3 regions of the Exiguobacterium sp. s59 genome follow, and region 3 is predicted to be linked to each of the others. Evidence: riboswitches for the same ligand, from Rfam matches in the RefSeq annotation. Region 3 holds a riboswitch; each other region holds the start of a gene.

What was found. Region 3 has a riboswitch for thiamine pyrophosphate ahead of KNO91_RS09215 (Ykof family thiamine-binding protein). Riboswitches for the same ligand answer to the same signal wherever they lie in the genome.
Region 1: another riboswitch for thiamine pyrophosphate. It lies ahead of thiT (energy-coupled thiamine transporter ThiT); the one in region 3 lies ahead of KNO91_RS09215 (Ykof family thiamine-binding protein).
Region 2: another riboswitch for thiamine pyrophosphate. It lies ahead of tenA (thiaminase II); the one in region 3 lies ahead of KNO91_RS09215 (Ykof family thiamine-binding protein).

What each region holds. Positions count from the first base shown of each region.
Region 1 covers NZ_JACSKG010000001.1:433,006-440,509, reverse strand. The annotation lists gene recG (ATP-dependent DNA helicase RecG) at 1-455, opposite strand, end outside; gene sdaAA (L-serine ammonia-lyase, iron-sulfur-dependent, subunit alpha) at 442-1,329, opposite strand; gene sdaAB (L-serine ammonia-lyase, iron-sulfur-dependent subunit beta) at 1,342-2,004, opposite strand; gene KNO91_RS02255 (DAK2 domain-containing protein) at 2,068-3,747, opposite strand; gene KNO91_RS02250 (Asp23/Gls24 family envelope stress response protein) at 3,770-4,132, opposite strand; gene rpmB (50S ribosomal protein L28) at 4,385-4,573, shown strand; gene KNO91_RS02240 (thiamine diphosphokinase) at 4,631-5,218, opposite strand; gene thiT (energy-coupled thiamine transporter ThiT) at 5,215-5,790, opposite strand; TPP riboswitch at 5,864-5,964, opposite strand; gene rpe (ribulose-phosphate 3-epimerase) at 5,985-6,641, opposite strand; gene rsgA (ribosome small subunit-dependent GTPase A) at 6,645-7,504, opposite strand, start outside.
Region 2 covers NZ_JACSKG010000002.1:48,675-56,178, forward strand. The annotation lists gene KNO91_RS03605 (YjjG family noncanonical pyrimidine nucleotidase) at 1-22, shown strand, start outside; gene KNO91_RS03610 (NUDIX hydrolase) at 25-474, opposite strand; gene KNO91_RS03615 (pentapeptide repeat-containing protein) at 530-1,132, shown strand; gene KNO91_RS03620 (aminoglycoside 6-adenylyltransferase) at 1,129-1,956, shown strand; gene KNO91_RS03625 (hypothetical protein) at 2,007-2,159, shown strand; TPP riboswitch at 2,255-2,359, shown strand; gene tenA (thiaminase II) at 2,448-3,122, shown strand; gene thiM (hydroxyethylthiazole kinase) at 3,119-3,910, shown strand; gene thiD (bifunctional hydroxymethylpyrimidine kinase/phosphomethylpyrimidine kinase) at 3,907-4,746, shown strand; gene thiE (thiamine phosphate synthase) at 4,715-5,356, shown strand; gene KNO91_RS03650 (SDR family oxidoreductase) at 5,381-6,019, shown strand; gene KNO91_RS03655 (GGDEF domain-containing protein) at 6,132-7,504, shown strand, end outside.
Region 3 covers NZ_JACSKG010000004.1:204,651-212,154, reverse strand. The annotation lists gene rlmN (dual-specificity RNA methyltransferase RlmN) at 1-77, shown strand, start outside; gene KNO91_RS09235 (class I SAM-dependent methyltransferase) at 113-721, opposite strand; gene KNO91_RS09230 (SMP-30/gluconolactonase/LRE family protein) at 859-1,740, shown strand; gene KNO91_RS09225 (hypothetical protein) at 1,753-2,019, shown strand; gene KNO91_RS09220 (GTP-binding protein) at 2,128-3,327, shown strand; TPP riboswitch at 3,387-3,487, shown strand; gene KNO91_RS09215 (Ykof family thiamine-binding protein) at 3,570-4,160, shown strand; gene KNO91_RS09210 (ECF transporter S component) at 4,153-4,728, shown strand; gene KNO91_RS09205 (ABC transporter ATP-binding protein) at 4,721-6,064, shown strand; gene KNO91_RS09200 (energy-coupling factor transporter transmembrane component T family protein) at 6,046-6,780, shown strand; gene KNO91_RS09195 (DUF1643 domain-containing protein) at 6,974-7,504, opposite strand, start outside.

The sequences.
Region 1 (7,504 bases), on a different contig from region 3:
TTTTTTTGCGTGAGTCCGGCTCGTAACGAATAGATGGGCTGAAGGCCGCCTGACGGTGCACCGAATTCGAGGTCGGTCGCACTGATCGTCATCCGATTCATATCCCATTTCCCTTTGACCGTGACGGTTTCGCCAATCGTCAACTTATCCTTATAGAACGCCCGATTGAACATCGTCACTTGGACTGCATACCGTTCTTCTAGCAATAATCTAAACTGAAGGCGGTTCTTACCTTTACTGTAGTAACGAACGAGTGGTTCTGCTTGTACCGTCCCACTCCATTTGACGAGGTCCCCGTGAACAGCGGTCGTTACGGTCCCACTATTATAATTCTCATAACGAAACGGGACGTGCTCTAGCACGTCCTCGATTCGAACAAGTCCCATCATTTCTAGTTTTTTGGCCATCTCTGGCCCGACTCCTTTCAGAGTCGTCAGCCGTTCATTGTTTTGCATCTTCTTTCGCTCCAAAAATATTTCGTTCGAGGCGACGAGCCGTCGGCGTATTCGCCAATCCACCTTTAGCCGTCTCCTTCAACGCAGTCGGCATCATTTGACCGACTTCATGCATCGCTGAGATGACTTCGTCACAAGGAATACGCGATGTGATTCCCGCGAGGGCCATGTCCGCTGCGACAATGGCATTAGCACCGCCCATGGCGTTCCGTTTCACACACGGCACTTCAACGAGTCCTGCCACAGGATCACAGACAAGGCCGAGCATGTTTTTAAGGGCGATTGCAAACGCCGTAGCCGACTGGTCCGGTGTCCCGCCGGCCGCTTCGACAATCGCTGCTGCTGCCATTCCGGTCGCTGAACCGACTTCTGCCTGGCATCCCCCTGCCGCTCCTGAAATCGAAGCGTTGTTCGCCACAACAAACCCGAACGCTCCTGACGTGAACAAGTAGCGAATCATGGCATCGCGGTCCATCTCGAGGCGATCTTTCACCGCGAATAACGTTCCTGGCACGACGCCCGCACTCCCCGCAGTCGGTGTCGCACAAATTCGTCCCATCGCCGCGTTCACTTCGTTCGTCCCGATTGCTTTTGACACGGCATCTAAAATAAGGTCTCCGGCAAGTGATTTGCCTGAACGTATATAATCTTGCATGAGTACGGCATCGTTCCCCGTCAATCCCGTCACCGATGTGACACCTTGAAGCGCACGTTCGACCGCTTCTTCCATGACCTCGAGGTTACGGTCCATCATTCCGATGATGTCTTCCCGGCTCGAGCGTCTGACGTGCATCTCTTGTTCGATCATCACCTCAGAAATCGGGATACCTCGTTCTGTTGCCATCGTCACTAACTCTTCTACTGATTTAAACATCTCACATTCTCCTTATTCCCCAAAAATAGCGATCCGTTCGATCTGCGGTAATCGTTCTAGCTCTGCTAACACTTCAGCAGGAATCGTTTCATCAATCTCAATGGCCATCAAGGCTTGCATTCCTTTTTCGTGACGACTCACTTCCATATGTCCAATGTTCAATTGATGATTCGCCAAGACACCTGTCACTGCGGCGATTGCCCCGAATCGGTCATGATGCAAGACGACGAGCGCAGGTCCCCCACCTGTCAACTTTAACGGGAATCCATTCAGTTCCGTGATTTCAATCGTTCCCCCACCGATTGAGATCCCGACGATTTCAAACGTACCGAACTCGTCTTCGAGCAAGACACGCGCTGTATTCGGATGATCCGTCAACAAATCGCTCGTCTCAAAGATGACTTCGATTCCTTTTTCACGGGCAATGTCTAACGCTTGTGGGATTCGCAGGTCGAACGTATCAAACCCCATAATTCCACCGACAATCGCGACATCCGTACCGTGACCACGATACGTGTCCGCAAACGACCCATAAAACGTGATGCGTGCGGTGCGTGGCGTTCTTCCGAATAATTTCCCTGCCATCAGCCCGATGCGCGCGGCACCTGCTGTATGCGAACTCGATGGCCCGACCATGACAGGACCAATGATGTCAAACACACTACGATATTTCACCTAATTTTCCCCCTTTCAAAAATCCCTACCTTCATTATACAGAAGGTAGGGACTTGAAACAGCTTATTCCACACTAAAAATATAAGAGTAAAGCGGTTGTTTGCCGTCGTGTACTTCAATCTCAATCTCATCATTTACAGATTCGATATATGACGTCAACGCTTCTACGTCTGCTTCAGATGAACCTTCACCCGTTAAGATCGTAATGATTTCATCATCTGCTTCGACGAGTGCATCGACCAACTTTTTAGCAGCTTCGAGGCTCGACGTTGAGGAAGAAACGATTTTCTTCTCTGCAATCGCCATGTGCTCGTCTTTCTTGATTTCCACACCATCGATGCTCGTGTCACGAACAGCGTAAGTGACTTGTCCGGACTTCACAGTCGCGGCAGCTGACTTCATCGCTTGTTCGTTCATCTCGACATCCGCCTCTGGGTTGAAGGCGATTGCTGCCGCAAGACCTTGTGGGACCGTCTTCGTCGGGATGACAGAGACGCCGCATGGTGCGACAGACGCTGCTTGCTCAGCAGCCATGATGATGTTTGAGTTGTTCGGGAAGATAAAGACGTGTTCCGCATGTGCAGACTCAATCGCCTTGACGATATCTTCTGTTGATGGGTTCATCGTTTGACCGCCCTCGATGACGTGTGCTGCCCCGAGTGAACGGAACAATTCGCTGACGCCTTCACCCATTGCTACCGTGACGATCGCAAATGGTGCTTTCGGCTTCTCTGCCTGTTGAACACCGTGTTGATTCGCACCATGTTCTTCTTCGAGAATGGTCGAGTGTTGTTGACGCATGTTCTCGATTTTAACGGCGACGAGTTCACCGAAACGTTGACCTTTCGTGATGACCTCACCCGGTGTCTCAACGTGAACGTGAACTTTTAAGAGTTCTTCGTCCGCGACGACAAGGAGAGAATCTCCCAGTTCAGACAATTCGTTACGGAACGCATCTTCATTGAACGGTGCATCCTTTAACTTTTCGTCTTGGAAACGAACCATGATCTCTGTGCAATAACCGAATTCGATATCTTCTGTAGACATGAACCCTTGTGCCGCATGCGCATGGTGTTCTGCCTCGATCAACGCATCCATGACAGGAGCATGTGGTTTCTCGAGCTCTTTGCCTTCAAGGCTAGCAAGGAAACCTTCGTAGATGACGAGAAGTCCTTGACCGCCCGAGTCGACGACGCCGACTTCTTTTAATACCGGCAACAAGTCCGGTGTACGGTCTAACGATGCTTTCGCTTCTTCGATGACGCGTTTCATAAATTCAGTGAAATCACTTGTCGACTCTGACGCAAGGAGCGCTTCGTCGGCCGCTTCACGAGCAACCGTCAAAATCGTTCCTTCAACCGGTTTCATAACCGCCTTGTATGCCGTGTCGACACCGCGCTTGAGCGCTTCTGCAAAATCAACTGTTGTCAGTTCTGCTTTTCCTTCAACAGCTTTACCGAATCCACGGAACAACTGACTTAAAATAACACCCGAGTTTCCGCGTGCTCCCATAAGTAGTCCACGTGCAAACTTTGATGACACCTCTGCGATATTTGATGAGTTCATCGCCGCTACTTCTTTCGCGCCCGACGTCATCGTCAAGTTCATGTTCGTCCCCGTGTCTCCGTCTGGAACCGGGAAGACGTTAAGCGAATCTACATAATCTGCGTTTTGGCTCAAGTTGGCCGCTCCGTTCGCGATCATGTTTGAGAGCGCCAATCCATCTAAACGTTTTAAACCCACACCAAATCCTCCTCCGTTTTCGTCAGTCATTCGTCAGACGAACGCCTTGAACGAATATATTTACCGACGAAACGTTTAATCCTAAAGTTTCTCCGAGCGTATACTTGACTCGGCTCTGCACGTTGTATGCGACTTCAGATACTTTCGTCCCGTAGCTTACAATGATGTGCATGTCGATATGTACGTCTTCGTCTTCTTGACGTACGACGACACCACGCGCGTAATTTTCACGTTTTAACAATTCAGCAATGCCGTCTTTCAATTGTGCTTGTGAAGCCATGCCGACCACACCGAAGCATTCCATCGCTGCACCACCTGCGAGTGTCGCGATGACGTCACTTGTGATGTCAATATTGCCATATGTTGTCTTCATTTCAATTGCCATATGGAGTAGCCTCCTTTATTCGGAATGATTCCTAATGTACATTCTACAATAAGTACCTAGTTATTAAAAGAACCTGCTCCAGAAACTCGGTCAATTAACGCGATAACCTCATTCATTATTCAAATCCTTGAGAGTAATGTCAAGTTTTTTTCTTGTCATGGTACGATTTTCTAGTTGCATCGGGAAAAAAGCCGTGCTAATATAAACGAGTGTCTATTAGGACGAACCCACATAAAAAAGGAGGGGAAACGCATGGCACGTAAATGCTACGTAACAGGTAAATCACCTAAATCAGGTAACAACCGTTCGCACGCACTCAACAAGACAAAACGTACTTGGGGTGTAAACGTACAAAAAGTTCGTATTCTCGTTGACGGTAAACCGAAACGCGTTTGGGTTTCAGCTCGCGCACTTAAATCAGGTCTCGTTGAACGCGTATAATACTTATACACGAACGAATAAATCCCAGCGGCATTCGCCGATGGGATTTTTTTGTGCTCATTTTTTGACAATCATGACGAGAACGGTCCCTTGATGGACCGTCAACCGGGCAGAATCCGTAGACCATTCATTTGAGATCGTCAGCGCCTCTCCGCTCGTCACGTCATGATGGTCAAGTGGATATTTGACATCTTTAATGGAAATCGTAGCTGTCTTCCATGGCATGAAAGACAAATAGTGACCGTCCCGTTTCGGAATGGTATAGTCTCCTATTCTTACAAGATAGACCGTTTGCCCTTCATCATGAAGGTGCATCTCCGGATAGGACTCCAGTAAGCCTACGTTCGCAAACGTCATATCGATCCGTCCCCCGAGAGCCCCATACACATCGATTCGTGTTGCTCCCCGTTCTCTTGCTAACTCCAATGCAATTTCTAAGTCTGTCACATCTTTCTCCGAAGGATAGCGTAACGCTTGATCAGGTGGTGTCCCATCGAACGAATCAAAATCTCCCACCACGACGTCTGGTACAACTCCTTCATCTAACAGTCTTTGATATCCACCATCCACACCAATCACAAAATCGGCATCACGCGGTAAGTCCGGAATAGGTGCCGGACTCGCCGCGACGATTAGTACGTTCATTGACGGATATCCCGTGTCGCCACACGCGTGAAACGTGGTGCTGTCGTGAAGAGAAGTACTAACACGATGGCCGAGATGACAAAGGATGGGAGCATATACGTGGCGTTATATCCGAGCGAGTAGGCCACGACCGGACCTTCTGCGTATTCAGCGAAGAAGACGATACCCGAGATGACGTGCGCTGCGTATCGTAACATCGACCCGAGCAATGCCCCGAGCACTAAATAGATGGCAAGCGTCTTTGTCGCACCTTGACTCGCAGCATGTTTCACTCGCCCTGCGAATACCCCGGCCATACCGACGAGGCCATATGCGACCGTATAGTCGAGCAAGAATTGTACAGGTGTGAAAATGTATGCTCCGAACAAGAGTTGAAGTGTCCCGACGAGCGCGCCTGTCGCAAGACCACTTTTCAGCCCGTGACGGAACGCCATGACAAAGATCGGGAGCATCGCTAAACTGATAGACCCACCTTGTGGTAAACGATATGGAATGAGCAAATCAAAAATAAGCCCGAGCGCCGCAAACAATGAAATTTCAATGAGCGCTTGTAATTTGAAACGTGATTTCATCCTTCTTCCTCCTTTATTTGTTTGAACGACAAAAAGCAGCATGACGTAAACGCCATGCTGCTTGAATTCGCAACGTGCATTTTCGCCACATCCCTACGTCCGTGTGAACGGAACAGGTTCAAAGGGTTAGCGTATGCCTCTCAGCCACATGATGTGACACCCCTTGCGACTCTATCTTGTTGTTCTACCGTCGATTATACACGAGATGCGCCACGAATGCTATCGATGGCTGCTTTATAATCCGATTGACTATAGATGGCTGATCCTGCCACAAGCACATCAGCTCCAGCATCGATGCAACGTTTTGCCGTTTCTGCGTTCACACCACCATCGATTTCAATCTCAAAATCAAGTTGATGGTCTTGACGAAGTTGGCTAAGCGCTGAAATTTTTGGCACGACCGATTCAATAAACGCCTGACCCCCGAATCCTGGGTTGACCGTCATGAGCAACACCATATCGACGTCCGTGAGTACGTGTTCAATCGTCGAAAGTGGTGTATGTGGGTTTAAGACGACCCCACATTTCGCACCTGCCGCTTTGATTTGCTGTAAGACACGATGCAAATGATTCGTCGCTTCCACGTGTACGGTTACGATGTCCGCACCGGCTTTCACGAAATCTTCAACGTAGCGTTCTGGTTGGTCAATCATCAAATGTACATCGAGTACCATGTCTGATTTTTTACGCAAGCTCGCGAGAACAGGTAGACCAATCGAGATGTTTGGTACGAATTGCCCGTCCATCACGTCAAAATGGATATAGTCAGCCCCTGCTTCTTGAACGGCTTTTACTTCAGCTTCCAAGTTGGCAAAATCGGCAGCTAAAATAGATGGTGCAATTTTAATCATCTGTCAATACCTCCGTTTTCGATCGTTTAACTCCTCCATAAAGGTAACATAATTTTCGTACCTTGTTGAAGCAATTTCGCCATTTTCAACCGCTTGTTTGATGGCACATCCTGGTTCATTAACGTGGACACATCCCCGGAACTTACAATCGTCATGGCGTTCCACGAATTCGGGGAAGCACCATCTGAGCTCATCTGTCTCAAGTTCCTGAGGAAACTCTAGACTTGAAAAACCCGGTGTATCGGCAACGAGACCATCCGCCAATTGGATTAACGTCACGTGACGTGTCGTATGTTTTCCTCGTCCGAGCGATTTCGAGATTGCACCTGTCGCCAACTCGAGTTCTGGCGCGACTGCATTGAGTAACGAACTTTTCCCGACACCGGTCTGACCGGCGAAGACGCTCGTTTTTCCCTTGAATAGACTGCGCACTTCATCAACACCGTGCCCATGCTCCGTCGACGTTTCGATCACGTCATACCCAATCGCCCGATAGCGAGCAATCGCCACTTGAATCGGTTCGACTTCACTTTCATCGAGCAAGTCCATCTTCGTCAATACGATGATTGGATGAATTTGCTTCGATTCAATGAGAATGAGAAAACGGTCAAGCAAATGATAGGAAAACGCTGGTTCCTTAACTGAAAAGAGGAGGAACGCTTGATCAATATTCGCAATCGGTGGCCGAACGAGATGGTTTTGGCGCTCTTCCACTTCAAGAATATAGCCGGTCCCATCTTCTTGATCTTGAATCACCACATCGTCGCCGACGACAGGTGAGATATTGCGTTTTCGAAAATTCCCCCTTGCCCGACAACGAATCTCTTGATTCGCCTCGGTCATCACATCATAAAACCCGCCTT
Region 2 (7,504 bases), on a different contig from region 3:
TGAGTTGAAATCGCTTCTCTAAATTCAAGCCGGATTGAGTGAATGGGCTGGCAAACGGTTCGGTAGTTGAGCGAGTACTTCCGGATAAAGCGTGACGTCTTGTAGACGGTCGAGCTTTTGCCAACGATAAATCAGGTGATCTCCTTCAGGTCCGTAAAAGTCTCCGTCTTGGAGCGGGAGGTCACCGTCTACATAAAAGTACAGTCCAATCTCATGAAACGGTTGATCGTTGTACGTAAACAAGTTCTCGTGCACAAAGGCGAATGAAGTATCGGTCACCTGCATGTTCAGCTCTTCATGAAGCTCGCGTGCGAGTGCGGTTGCAGCTTCTTCACCGAGCGTCACGCGACCACCGGGTAATGCCCAAAAGTCATCCCGGATGTTTCGGTGAATCAATACGTGTCCGTCTTTCAAAAAAATACCGGCGACGCGATAATTGAAGACTCCTTGTTCAGTCGGAAATACGAGGTCCATCTGTATCACTTCCAATCTTTGTAATCTGTTCTAGTATACCTGAAGGAGGGATATGATGTTTCAATCACATACACAATATCGAGATGAAGATTTCCGTGACGTGACACTCCGCGACGAAGTGTTGTCACATGTCACGTTCGAGAACTGTCGCTTTACGTACGTCGATGCGACTGAGCTACAAACGGAGCGCTGTCAGTTCATCAACTGTGATTTCACGGACTCGAAATGGAATGCGTCCCGTCATGTCGGGAGCTCGTTTCTGAACTGCCAATTCCATGGTGCCAACTTGTTCACGAGCGAATTTGAACAATGTAAAATGACCGGATCTTCTTTTGAAGAAAGTCAGTTTGAAGGTGTTCGTGTCACGGAAGGGGACTGGTCGTTCGTCAACCTACGTCACGTGTCGCTCAAGAAAATGGACTGGTCCCACGTTCGATTGGTCGAGGCCGATCTGTATGGATCTGACTTGACCGAGACAGTCTGGCAACAGACGGACTTGACTCGGGCGACGCTTCAACACGCGGTGTGTCGTGGTGCCGACTTTAGAGGCGCACTCGTCGACGGGGTTGATTTTTCAAACGTAACATTGCAACAAACAAAACTAGACGCGATGCAGGCAATTCAAGTCGCGCGCTCATTGGGGGCGATTGTAGAATGAAACCAGAACAAATTATCGAGCAGTTGATTGCGTTCGCGAAAGAACGTGAACACATCCGGACGGTCGTCTTGAACGGCTCACTCGTCAATCCGAATATCCAGCCAGACGCATATCAGGATGTCGACCTTGCTTTTTATGTGGAAGATGTCCAAGCGGTTGCGGACGATTCCTCATGGATGGACACGTTTGGGGATATTTTGATTATGCAGACGCCTGAAACGACTGACCCGAAACGACATGTGACGTTCTTGGTGCAGTATGTGGACGGACATCGGATCGATTTGACGATTCGGAGTGTAGATCAAGTAGAAGCCATGCTCGAAATGGACTCGCTCAGTCAAATCGTATTCGACCGAGATCATCATCCGGACGTTACGCCTTCGGACACCACATATCGCGTAACACGTCCATCTGCTGACGAGTATGCGGCTTGCTGGAATGAGTTTTGGTGGGTGTCGCTCTATGTCGTTAAAGGCATCAAACGGCATCAGGTGCTGTATGCGCTCGATCACCTCGATATCATGCGGAATATGCTCCGTCAGATGATGGAATGGAATATCGGTTATGCGACGGAGTTCTCCGTGAATCTCGGGAAGTCAGGTGATGGGATGCGCGACCACTTGCCGGAAGAGTTGTGGGAGATGCTTACGGCAACATATGCTTCCGCTGAGCTGAGTGCGATTGAAGATACGCATGACCGCTTGCAATCGCTCTTCTTCTTTTGCGCGCAACGCGTCGCCGAACAAGGCGATTTCGTGTTCCGAGAAGAAGAAGCGAGACGTGTCCGTGCCGCATGTGCAACACTTCGACATTCGAACGATTAATGAGGCCGAGAGCCGGGAAACGCTCCTTATAGAGAAAGGAGCGTTTTTTCATGAACCCATATACGACATTTATTGCCCTTTTAGTCGGAAGTCTTGTCCTTTTTGTCGGTATTCGTTTAAAGAAATGGCCGATTATTTTGGTGGCGATGTTGCCTCTTGGTCTCGTCGCATTTAATATGTTCTTACTGATCACAGGACGCTAGAAACAGCTTAAATTGTTGACCGCCCAAATAGGAAAAGGTTTTCAATTGGTAAAAAGATTGATAGAATGTGGTCGAAGACGACTGAATTTCATAATGTTTGCCACTAGGGGAGTCGCGCCACGCGGCTGAGATGGACATGGTCCAGACCCTTCGAACCTGATCTAGTTCAAGCTAGCGTAGGGAAGTGGGCGAGACGAATCATATGGCTTCACCTAGATATGACTGTTCGAGACGCCGCTTCCGTTATGGGAGGCGGCGTCTTTTTATCTGTTATAAGGGGGAGTTACTATGAAATTTACAGATCATTTACGTCAGGAAGCAGACGGATTGTTTGAAGCAAGCTTCCATCATCCGTTCGTCCGTTCACTCGGGGAAGGGACGCTCGACGAGAAGAAGTTCAGACATTACGTCATGCAAGACTCTTACTATTTGAATCAGTTTTCGAAAGTGCAGGCGAAAGGAGCGACGCTCGCACCAACGATGAAACTATCGAGCCGCTTTTTGACGCATGCATTGCACACGATTGAGGCGGAACTCTCACTTCATCGTGAGTTCTTTACGATGCTCAACGTGACAGACGTGGAACTTGCGACATTCGAGCCGGCACCGACCGCTTATGCGTATGCCCTTCATATGCAACAAGCAGGACCGACACTCGGTGATGTATTGGCGTCAATCCTTCCATGTTACTGGGTATATTACGAGATTGGTGAACGCTTAAAAGATAAGCGACCCGATCATCCGATTTATTCGGCTTGGATTGCGACTTACGGTTCGGAATGGTTCCGTGAGCTGGTAGAAGAACAGATTGATCGATTGGATGAATTAGCCGGACAAGCGACAGAAGAAGAGCGGCTTCGTTATACGAAACTCTTCTTGAAGAGTTGTTACTACGAAGTCGCCTTCTGGGAAATGGCATGGACACTAGAGTCATGGACGTTGTCACAGGAGGTCAACCAATGAGACATGAGATTTGGAGTGAGATTCGAAAGCAGGCGCCGTTAATTCACAACATCACAAACACGGTCGTCGCCAATTTTTCGGCGAATGGACTGCTCGCCATCGGTGCCTCCCCGGTGATGGCAGACGCGATTGAGGAAGTGGCAGAGATGACATTCGTGAGCGATGCGCTCGTACTCAACATCGGGACACTCGGTACGATGACCGAAGCGACGATGATTCGTGCAGGGCAAGCTGCAAATGAAGCGGGATGTCCGGTCGTGCTCGACCCGGTCGGTGTCGGGGCAACGTCATTTCGTCGAGATGTCGTCGAGCGTATCCTTCGTCACGTCCGCGTGTCGGTCATTCGTGGGAATGCAGGAGAAATTGCCACATTGGTCGGCGTCGATTGGGCAGCACGTGGTGTCGATGCGGGGGACGGGGCGTGTGAACCACGCCAATTGGCGCTCGAAGCGGCGAAACGCTATGGATGTGTCGTGGCGGTGACCGGAAAAGAAGATCTGGTCAGTGATGGAAGTGTCGTCATAGAAGTCCATGGCGGAACAAAACGAATGACCGAGACGACCGGTACAGGCTGTCTACTCAGTGCGGTCGTCGGAGCATGTCTAGCGGTCGAGAAGAACGCCCTAAAGGCGACGGTGACAGCCGTGTCGGGATATGCCTATTGCGGGGAGTTGGCGAGTGAACGGGCAGAAGGACCAGGAGATTTTCCGATTCACTTCTTAAATGCCCTTCATCAATTGACGCAACATACAATCCCGACGAATCGAATCGAGGTGTCGACATCATGAGACCGCAAGTATTGACGATTGCTGGATCTGACTCAGGGGGAGGCGCCGGGATTCAAGCTGATTTAAAAACGTTTCAAGAGCTCGGTGCGTTCGGGACGAGTGTGCTGACTGCGATCACGGCTCAAAACACACTTGGTGTTCATGGGATTGAAGCGATTTCCACGGAAATGATCATTGGGCAAATCGATGCGGTAACTGACGATTTTAACATTACGGCATGTAAGACGGGAATGTTGGTAGATGCGGAGCGAATTGAAGCGGTGGCAAAAGCGCTTGAACGCCATCGGTTCGAGCATGTCGTCGTCGATCCTGTCATGGTGGCTAAAGGGGGCGCTTCTTTGTTGCAGGAGAATGCAATCGAAGCACTTCGTACGAAACTGTTGCCACATGCGACGGTCGTGACCCCGAATATTCCTGAGGCAGAAGTATTGACCGGAATTAAGATTCGGACGGAGTCCGACCGAATGAAAGCCGCTCATTCGATTCGTGGACTCGGTGTCGATGTCGTCATCATCAAAGGTGGGCATACGGAAGGTGTGGAGGCAGTCGATTTGATTGTGACTGAATCTGAAGCATTTCAAGTGAGCGCACCTCGCATAAAGACGAAAGATACACATGGAACGGGATGTACGTTCTCTGCAGCCTTGACGGCCGAATTGGCATATGGAAAGACGCTACGCCAAGCCGTCGTAGATGCGAAGCAGTTTATTCATCAGGCGATTACACATGGATTATCGATTGGACAGGGGCATGGACCGACGAATCATTGGGGACATCGTTTAGCGAAAGAAGAGGTGATTACCGTTGACGTTCTGTACGAAACAAGCGCTCGCTAAGCAACTTCGTCTTTATTTTGTGTGCGGGACAATCGATGCTTCTGATTTGGTGTCGACCGTCGAAACGGCACTTCGATGTGGTGTGACATGTTTTCAATTTCGCGAAAAAGGTAAAGATGCATTGTATGGAGATGAAAAAGAAGCAATGGCTAGGACGCTCCAACAGGTATGTCGCCAAGCGGAAGTGCCGTTTATCATCAATGATGATGTAGAGTTGGCACTTACGATTGATGCAGATGGAGTACATGTCGGACAAGACGATTTACCAGCTGAATGGGTTCGTAAACAATTAGGACCTGATAAATGGTTAGGGGTGTCTGTCCATACGATGGAAGAAGTGCGTGCAGCGCTTCCGTTCGCAGATTATGTCGGAATCGGTCCGATTCATGAGACGAAAAGCAAACTGGATGCGGGACATGTGCGTGGGACGGAACTGATTCGACAGGTCCGTCAGCAATATCCACAGCTTCCGATTGTGGGGATCGGAGGTATTCGTCCAGAGCATGTTCCTTCAATCATTCATGACGGGGCAGACGGCGTTGCCGTCATCTCTGCCATTGCTTCTGCACCGGATGTAGCAACGGCTACCCGGCGTTTCGCTTGTCTCTGAATTCATTTTTGAGGAGGAAGACAGATGAACGTATTTGTAATCGGTGCAAACGGTCAGATTGGCCACCAATTGGTGGAGAAGTTACACAAGGAAGGGAAACATCAAGTCACGGCGATGGTACGTAAGGAAGAACAACTCGAGGACTTTAAGTCAAAAGGGTATAATGCGGTACTCGGTGACCTCGAAGGTTCGGTGGCAGATTTGCAAAAGGCGATTGATGGGATGGATGTCATCGTGTTCGCGGCAGGTTCTGGTGGAAGCACTGGGGCAGATAAGACACTTTTGATTGACCTAGATGGTGCGGCGAAGAGTATCGAAGCGGCACAAGCGAATGGGAACATCAAACACTTCGTCATGGTCAGCGCCTTAAAAGCAGAAGATCGCTCGTCTTGGCCAGATTCGATGAAGCCTTACTACGTAGCGAAGCATCACGCAGATCGCTTGCTCGAACAGAGTGGACTCACATACACGATTGTACGTCCTGGTGCTTTGACAGACGATGCAGGAACGGGCAAAGTGAACACGAAATTCGAAGGAAGTGGAGAGATTCCACGCGAAGACGTCGCATCATTCTTGGTGCATGTCCTTCATAACCATTCGAATGCACAGAACAAAGCGATTGATTTAATTAAAGGGGATACCCCAATCGAAGAAACGTTATAAGCGTGTGATATTAGGAACGGGATGTAAATCATCCCGTTTTTTGTCGCTTTAAAGAGGGAAAAGGGTGCAACATAGCGAAATAACCGAATACGAATCAATAAGGAGGTTCTGCATGACCGAGATGTTCATTTATCTGGTGGTTTACTTACTGCCGTCATTTTTGCTCGGCTTTTTAGCACTCGATGTCTTTCAACGAAATCCGAATAAAGTCGAGCATCGGTTGCTGAGCCTGTTTGTATTCGGCTATTCGATGCTTTTCTTGGCGGAATTTGTCCGCCATCTCTCTCCGATCGAGTATAGTCCAGCACTCATCGCGTATTGGTTTGGGAATGCCGGGATTTTCATCTTTATTTTTTCCGTACACTTTATATTAAGTATTACGGGCGTTGGAGCGAAAGCGCCTCGTTGGCTTTATCCATGGGTCGTCTATTTACCGTTGATTCCTGTCATATTGACATACATTCGGCGAGAGAACATCATCAACAGCCAGCAATTTGAACAAGTTGGCATTTGGATTTATCCCGAATTCAATTCTTCTTACTTGATTACGTTGACTGTCGGAAACATCTTTCACCTATTGATTATCGGTCTGATTTTTTATGCGCTAAAACGCGCAGAGCGAAGGGAGCACCAACGCGTGTTGCGCATGCTCTTTTGGACTGCAAATGCCGTGTTGGTGTGGGATGTCGTATTCGGCTATTTTCAATTCCGTGGATTCATCCCGCCCTATTCATACATGTATGGCGGGCTCGTTTGGGCGGTGGCCTTGGTCATCGCGATGAATCGTTTGGACTTCTTAACTTCTTACGTGAAACGATACGGCACCCTCTATAATTTGAATCCATCCGCTATCCTATTGATTGATTCGGAAGGCAAGGTAGAGAGTGCGAACCCTGCCGCACGAACGTTATTCCATACGGTACGTGTCGTGAATGAACGCTTCGTCGACTTGTTACCGGAAAAGAAAAAAGCGGAATGGATTGAACATTACAGCCAACACTTCAGGACACGGAAGAAGTTTTTAGAATTTGAAACAAAGATTATGACGAAGTCTGGGCAAGAGCGATATGTCGTCATCGATGGGGACTTTGTCGATATTGATCGAACAATCCATGGGATGATCATCATACGGGATGTACATTCGTTCAAAGAGGCCGAGCAAACGATTCGCTTCTTTGCCTACCATGATCCGCTTACGAAATTGGCAAACCGACGTGCCTTTTATGAACGGGCAGATCATGAGTTGCTTCATGCATCGAGATTATCATTACTCATCATTGATTTGGACGGCTTCAAAGCGGTCAACGATACGTATGGACACCAAATCGGGGACCACTTCCTGACCCATTTAGGTGGACTATTGGAAATGTCGGCACGAGACGTCGGCTTGGCTTCCCGTGTCGGAGGCGATGAGTTCTACATCTATGTAATCGACTTATCGGAAACCGAAGTGCTTGCGTTTATTCATGAGCTCCAGATGACGTT
Region 3 (7,504 bases):
TCGAGCACGGGACAGACATCGATGCAGCTTGCGGTCAGCTCCGCAGTAAGCATATGAACGTCGAGGGTGCGAAGTGACGAGAGGCCTCTCCGATAGCGGAGAGGCCTTTTGTTTACCTTTTTTGACCGACATACTCGATGACGGAAGAGTCACCGTGATGGAGTGACCCTTCTTCGCGCCATACAACCACCTCATGTAAGATGAGCGGTACGAAATCGTCCTCTAGTTTGTGGAACATTTCTTCAGAATAGAGAAGTGAGACGTCTTGTGGTCCGCCTGTGCCGTAAGCGAGTTGATTTGTAGAGTACACTTCGGTCAGGAATACACCACCAGGTCGAAGCGTTCTTTGAATTCCGGCGAACACCTTTTCTCTGACATGTTGAGGAAAGTGACCGAAGATACAGATGACCACATCATACGCATCTTGCGACCAATCCGCTTCATTCAAGTCAATCTGTTTCGTCTGAAGGGAGACGTTTCGCGAAATCGCCAAGCGCTCCGCTTTTTCGAGCCCTACTTTCGAAGCGTCCCACATCTCGACTTCGAAGCCAAGCGAAGCGAGCCATACCGCATTTCGACCTTCACCCTCCGCAATCGCCAGCACACGCTTTCCTTCAGGTGGATAAGACGTGATCCATTCGCGTAAAAACTTGTTTGGCGCTGTACCGTACACATAATCTTCCGAGCTAAAGCGTTCATCCCATTTCGACAAACCATCCACTCCTCTCACTTTTCCTTAAATATAGCAAAACAATGAGACTCAGATGGAAATCCTTCACGATTTTCTGAATTCATGCTTAGTCCAGTTGGGAGAGGGGAATAGATTTCTGAACTAATGGATAGAGTGGAGGCTAAGTAATGGAGAGAGTAGATGCGTCGTTGTGGATTCGGGTACGAAATACGCTTGGTGAAGGTCCTTGTTGGGATGCTGAGTTGAAGCGTTTTTATTGGGTGGATATCGAAGGTCATACGTTGTGGTGGTATGACGAACAAGAAGATGAAATTTCTTCTTTTGAGGTCGGGAAACAAGTCGGTTTCGTCATTCCAAAAGTGACGGACGGTGTCGTCCTTGGTCTAAAAGACGGGATTTATGAATGGGATGAAATCAATCGGGAGCTAAATAAAATTGTCGAATTGGATGATCCCGACGGTCGATTACGTTTTAATGATGGGAAAGCCGATCCATATGGTCGTATTTTTGCGGGCACACTCCACCTCGAAGATGAAGAAAATCAAGCGACATTGTATCGGGTCGATCGTGATGGAACGACTACATCATTGATGGATGAGTTGACGCTTTCGAACGGATTGACGTGGTCTCCTGACCATTCCGTTTTTTATCATATCGATACACCGACTGAAAAAATCCGGAAGTATGATTTTGATTTGAAGACAGGAACAATTTCGAACGGAGAGGTCGTCATCGATTTTTCGGAGGAAGAAGGTTTTCCTGACGGGATGACGTCCGATTCTGAAGGTTGTCTATGGATTGCGCATTACGCGGGTGGAAGAGTATCGCGGTGGGACCCGTCAACAGGCAAAAAGTTACTTGAAGTCCATGTTCCCGCACCAAATGTCACTTCATGTGCCTTTATCGGAGATGGACTCAATCGATTAGCTATCACGACGGCTCGTGAAGGAATGGATGAGGAGGCGCTTTCTGAATATCCGGAAGCGGGATCGGTATTTATCATCGACACAGAAGTGAAAGGGATGCCATTGTATCGTTTCGGTCGCTGAGGAGGAAGTACGATGGTGAAACGACTGTTAGTTCGAGCTGGAATTGGGTTGGCAGTTGCTGCAGCGGTCAAGATTGGGATTCAAAAGTTACAAGAAAATCGAACGCGTGAAGAAGATCATTCGTATCTCGATCCGAAGTGGGATGAAGTGCCAAGTATTGATTCGGATAAAGATGAGGATGAGGTCGGATTGACTCAACTCGATTCGATTTATCGGGCTGAATGGCAGGCGAATGCTTATCCACGCTCGGAGGCAGAACGAAAAGCATTGGAAGAATAATTGTATGTTCTTCAAAAACACGTCCATGTGGCGTGTTTTTTATTGACAAAAGTAAGGAACGACTCCATTATACAAAGAGTAATGATTACGATTTAATGGAGGTCCATCATGAAACGAATTCCAATTACAGTACTTTCGGGTTATCTCGGTAGCGGGAAGACGACACTGCTCAACCACATCTTACATAACCGAGAACATAAAAAATATGCGGTCATCGTGAATGATATGAGCGAGTTGAATATCGACGAGAAGCTGATTGATCAGGGCGGGTTCTCGCGGACCGATGAAAAGCTAGTCGAACTCTCGAACGGGTGTATCTGCTGCACGCTGCGGGAAGATTTGTTGACGGCTGTCTATGACTTAACAAAAGACCGTGAGCTCGACGGGATCATCATCGAGTCATCAGGAATCTCTGAACCAATTCCTGTCGCGCAGACATTCACGTATGCCGATGACGCTCTTGGGATTGATTTGACGAGCCGTGTGTACATCGATGCGATGGTCACGGTCGTCGATGCGTACCGTTTCTTCAAAGATTTCAATTCTGGTGAATCGCTCATGGAGCGTCAACAAGCCGTCGACACCGGTGACGTCCGTGAAGTAGTCGATTTGCTCGTCGACCAAGTCGAATTTGCGGATATCATCGTATTGAATAAGGCGGACCGTGTGTCCGAAGGGGAACTACAGGAGATGAAGGGGTTACTCCAAACACTGAACCCGAGTGCGAGATTGTTGACGTCGACATACTCGAACGTCGCGTTAGAAGACCTTCTAGACGTCCAGTTATTCGATTTTGATCAGGCGATGCGCGCTGCAGGGTGGATCCAAGAACTCGAGTCGGAAGAACATACGCCGGAAACGGAAGAGTATGGCATCAGCTCATTTGTCTACCGGCGCCGTCGACCGTTCCACCCTGAACGTTTGATGCACTGGATGGAACATTATCCAGAAGAAATCGTCCGTGCAAAAGGATTTTTATGGATTGCGACAAGAAACGACCTCGCTTGTCTGTTTTCACAGGCAGGGTATGCATCAACGCTCGAACATGCAGGTCGTTGGCTTGCGACGTTACCTGCAAGTGAACGTGAGGAGATGTTTGCAGCTGAACCTGAGCTTCGTGAGGATTACATCGAGCCATACGGGGATCGGCAAAACGAGTTGGTGCTCATCGGTCAACGAATGGAACGGGAAGTGGTCGAGCAATCGCTTGACGCCTGTTTATTGACGGACGAAGAGATGCCGTCATCGTGGAATACGTTCCATGACCCACTTCCGGGTTCAGGTCATCTCGTCACATATTCAGATTGACCGTTTACAAAAGATTAAAACATCGCTATACTGTGACTGCATAAGTAACCGCATATTAATGACTGCACTAGGGGTGCTTCGGCTGAGATGAGAGCATGGCTCCGATCCCTTATAACTCGATCCAGATAATACTGGCGTGAGGAAGTGCGGCACTTTCTCTATGCAAGTTTGTATAGATTTTGTTGCTGCATTCTCATGAATGCGGCTTTTTTTATGCAAACACATTTAGAGGGGGAAACAAAATGAATGAATCATGTGGTACGAGCCCAATCGTCGGGTTTCGATTCACACTGAGCCCGATGACAGACGATTTTGTCGGGACAATCAAAGGTGCTCTAAAACGAACGGATCTGTCAGGTGTGTGGAGACATACGGATGACGTGTCGACGGTCATCCGTGGACGAGTCGAGCATGTGTTTGACGTCGCTCGAACGGTGTTGAGTCTTGCTTCGGAGGAAGGGAAGCACGTCTCGCTGAGCGGAACGTTCTCTGTCGGTTGTCCAGGAGATTCAACGGGAGATGAGGCACTCGAGGCTCCGAGCGAACCATCAAACGGTGCATCAAGAGACCAGTATGTGTCTTCGCAGTTCGCACTCTATCCGATGGGTGCTGACAATTACATGGAACTCATCTATGAAGAAATCGAGCAAGCAAAACAGGCTGGTGTCTATAACGAGTCGATGCATTATGCATCAGGCATCCATGGGAACTTAGATGACGTGTTCTCGTACTATGAGGCGGCTTTTAAGCGGACGCGCGAAAAGAACCGACATGTTGTCATGACGGTGACGTTCAGTGTAAATAGTCCGTCACATGGAGGGCGACATGCTTAAATCGTGGAAATTAAAAGAGGTCGTCCTTGTCTCCGTATTGTCTGTCGTCTTTGCCGTCGTCTACTTATTGTTCGTCCATATTGGGAACTTATGGGCAGGATTGATCGGACCGATCGCCTACGAGTGGATCTTCGGTATCTGGTTCATCGTGTCAATCATCTCGGCGTACATCATCCGGAAGCCTGGTGCCGCCTTCATCTCAGAAGTGATGGCCGCGACGATTGAGATGTTGATTGGGAATGCCATTGGGCCACGCATCATCTTGGTCGGCATCGTTCAAGGTTTAGGGGCAGAAGCCGTCTTTGCGATGACGGGCTACCGACGTTATGAGCTATGGGTACTCATGCTTGCCGGATTTGGGTCGGCTGTCACGAGTTTCGTCTATACATATTTCATGAGTGGGTTCGCGATGTTAGAGCCAGGTTATGTGGCGACGATGTTCGGGCTGAGAGCCGTCAGTGGGATGGTCATCGCTGGGATCGGTGGGAAGTTGCTCAGTGACCTATTGCTGAAGACAGGATCACTTCGCGGTTATGCGATTTCACGAAGTGGGAACGTCCATGGTTGAGACAGAGTCACTTCATTTTAGATTCCCAGAGAGTTCTGAGGCGATTCTTGAAGACGTGACCGTTTCAATCCGTCAAGGTCGTACGATTCTTAGTGGGGCGAGCGGAAGCGGGAAATCGACGCTTCTCGCGCTATTCAACCGTCTCTATCCGGAGAATTGTGACGGAATCCTTGATGGTAGACTCGAACTACTTGGACGATCATACGACGACTATGCACCTGGCGAGATCAATCAGCGGGTCGGGACGGTGTTTCAAGACCCGGATACGCAATTTGTCATGGAGCGGGTGGATGAAGAACTGATCTTCACACTTGAGAACTTGTCGACACCTGTCTCAGACATCGAACAACGCGTGACGGAAATCCTCGAATCGTTACAGTTGAGTGATTATCGAAACCGAAAAATCGATTCGTTGTCAGGCGGACAGAAACAGCGGATTGCTGTTGCGTGCGCTCTAGTCGGAAGACCGGAATGGCTACTGCTCGATGAACCGTTGACTCATCTTGACCCGGTGACCGCGTACGAATTTGTGGAATGGCTCGATCGAGTGACAGGACTGAACGTCATCGTCGTTGAACATCGTCCTCACCTATGGGGTGATTACTTTGACTGGCATATTGAATTAGAGCGAGGGCGTATCGTTCGGAATGAATCCTTTTGCCCGGTCGATGACTTTGCATTTATAAAGTCAAACGCTTCGCTAAAAAATCCTTATCACTACACAATCGAAGAGGTCAGACGTGATTCATTTCAGCTGAAAAGATCGGAGCTTCATGTCCGAGCAGGAGAAGTGATTGCCATACTTGGTCCGAATGGGAGCGGGAAGTCCACGTTTTTAAGAAGCTTAACGGAACATGACCGACGGGTTGGGCTCGTACCGCAATCGCCGGAACATTTATTTTTCATGAATTCTGTCGAAAGTGAATTACAGTTTGGTCATGAAGATTCGATTGAGAGCGTTTTATCTGACATGTCGCTTCTTGATCAGCGACATCTCCATCCGTTATCTCTCAGTCACGGACAAAAACGGAGGCTCGCAGTTGCAATCCAGTCGCTATCGAACAAACAGTTGCTCGCATTCGATGAACCGACAGCGGGTCAAGACGAACCGTCATTGCATGCGCTCGAGCTGTTGATGAAGCGACATGCTGAAATGGGTCGAACGATTCTATTCGTGACCCACGACTTGTCGTTCGCCCGCATCGCCAACACGTTTTATTTGATGAAGGACGGGGAACTTTCAGGACCATTTAAAGATGAACTCTGGAAGGACACGGAGACACTTCGTCATTATCGGTTGCAAGGGAGGAGAGCGCGATGTCACTCCATGACATGAATCCGACGGTGAAATTTCTAACATTGACGTTCGTCATGTTCGGTCTCGCATTGTTTTACAATCCATGGACCCCGCTCGTGATCGTAGTAGGGACGGTACTGATTCAATGGATGGCAACCAATGTCTCATGGAAAAGATGGCTACTTTTCTTGATCCCTTTTCTCATCACGGCGCTCGGAACGTTTTGGACAACGCTCGTTTTCGGAAAAGACCTCGGGGGAGAGACATGGGTGACCATTCTGAGTCAGGAAGTCACAATTGAGGAGAGGGATGTCGCGATTGCCCTCAGCCTTCGCGTATTGGCGTTCACGGTCCTCTCGCTTCTTTTCATGTTGACGACGGATTCAAAGCGGTTCGTCATGAGTCTGATGCAACAGGCGAAGTTGTCACCGACAATCGCATATAGCGCGCTCGTCGGGTTCCGTTTCATTCCTCTTTTAAAACGGGAACTGCAACAACTTCAATATGCACATCGCCTACGGGGTGTCCCACTCGATACGAGATGGGAACGTCTACGGCACGTGCCGAAATTACTGTTGCCACTCCTTGCCGGATCGATTCGAAGAGCGGAGCGTGTCGCCTTCTCGATGGAAGCGAGAGGGTTTACAGGCGGAAAACGGACGATTTATGACAGGGTTGAAGTCAAATCAAGTGATTTTATATGGTCAGGTGTCTTTTTCGCGTTGTTTGGATTTGCCATCTGGGCAGGAATATAAAAAACGAATGGCCGCCACAAGGGGCGGCCATTCGTGCGGCTCGTCCCACGGCGCCCCGACGCCTGCAGGAAAGCAATCCGATGGAGACCCAGCAGCGACTTGAGTCGCGATGCGGCTCCGGGATTGCCTGCGGAAAGCGTGGGCGCCGAAAGGACGAGTACGAACATGTTATTTGTCAACAAGCTGTGACGACTCACTCGGAGTCGTCTTTTTTTGTTTCTTTTACGATTCGAAACTTTGGTTTGATTGATTCATTGTTGAACGCCTCGAGCACTGTGTTCTCGTTGGCCATACGGATCTGTTGTGGTTCACCTTTGGCCGTCGTACCAATGCAGTACATGTTTGACTCGTAATCGGCAAAGAGCGACTTATAGGATGTCGCATGGTGCATCAATCGACCAGGTGAACCCCAACCGACGATGATCATGCCATTGCTTGCTGCTACCTCTTGCAACGTCTCTTCGACATAGTGATAGTTTGTCTCGTCGAGTTGTGATTCCACATACGGAAGATTATCATTGATGGCAAGTGTCGGCACAAGGCTGATGACACGCATCTCCCGAATCGGCTGTGACAAATGATTTTGCATCAACATATAGGCACGTTGCGTTGTCGTACCTGATAAGAAAGCATCGCTCATTCTCGGTGAATAAATGATGACGGCACAAATGACCCCGTCTTCCACATCCGTGAACTCATACGTTCGCATATAGCGTTTTGTTTT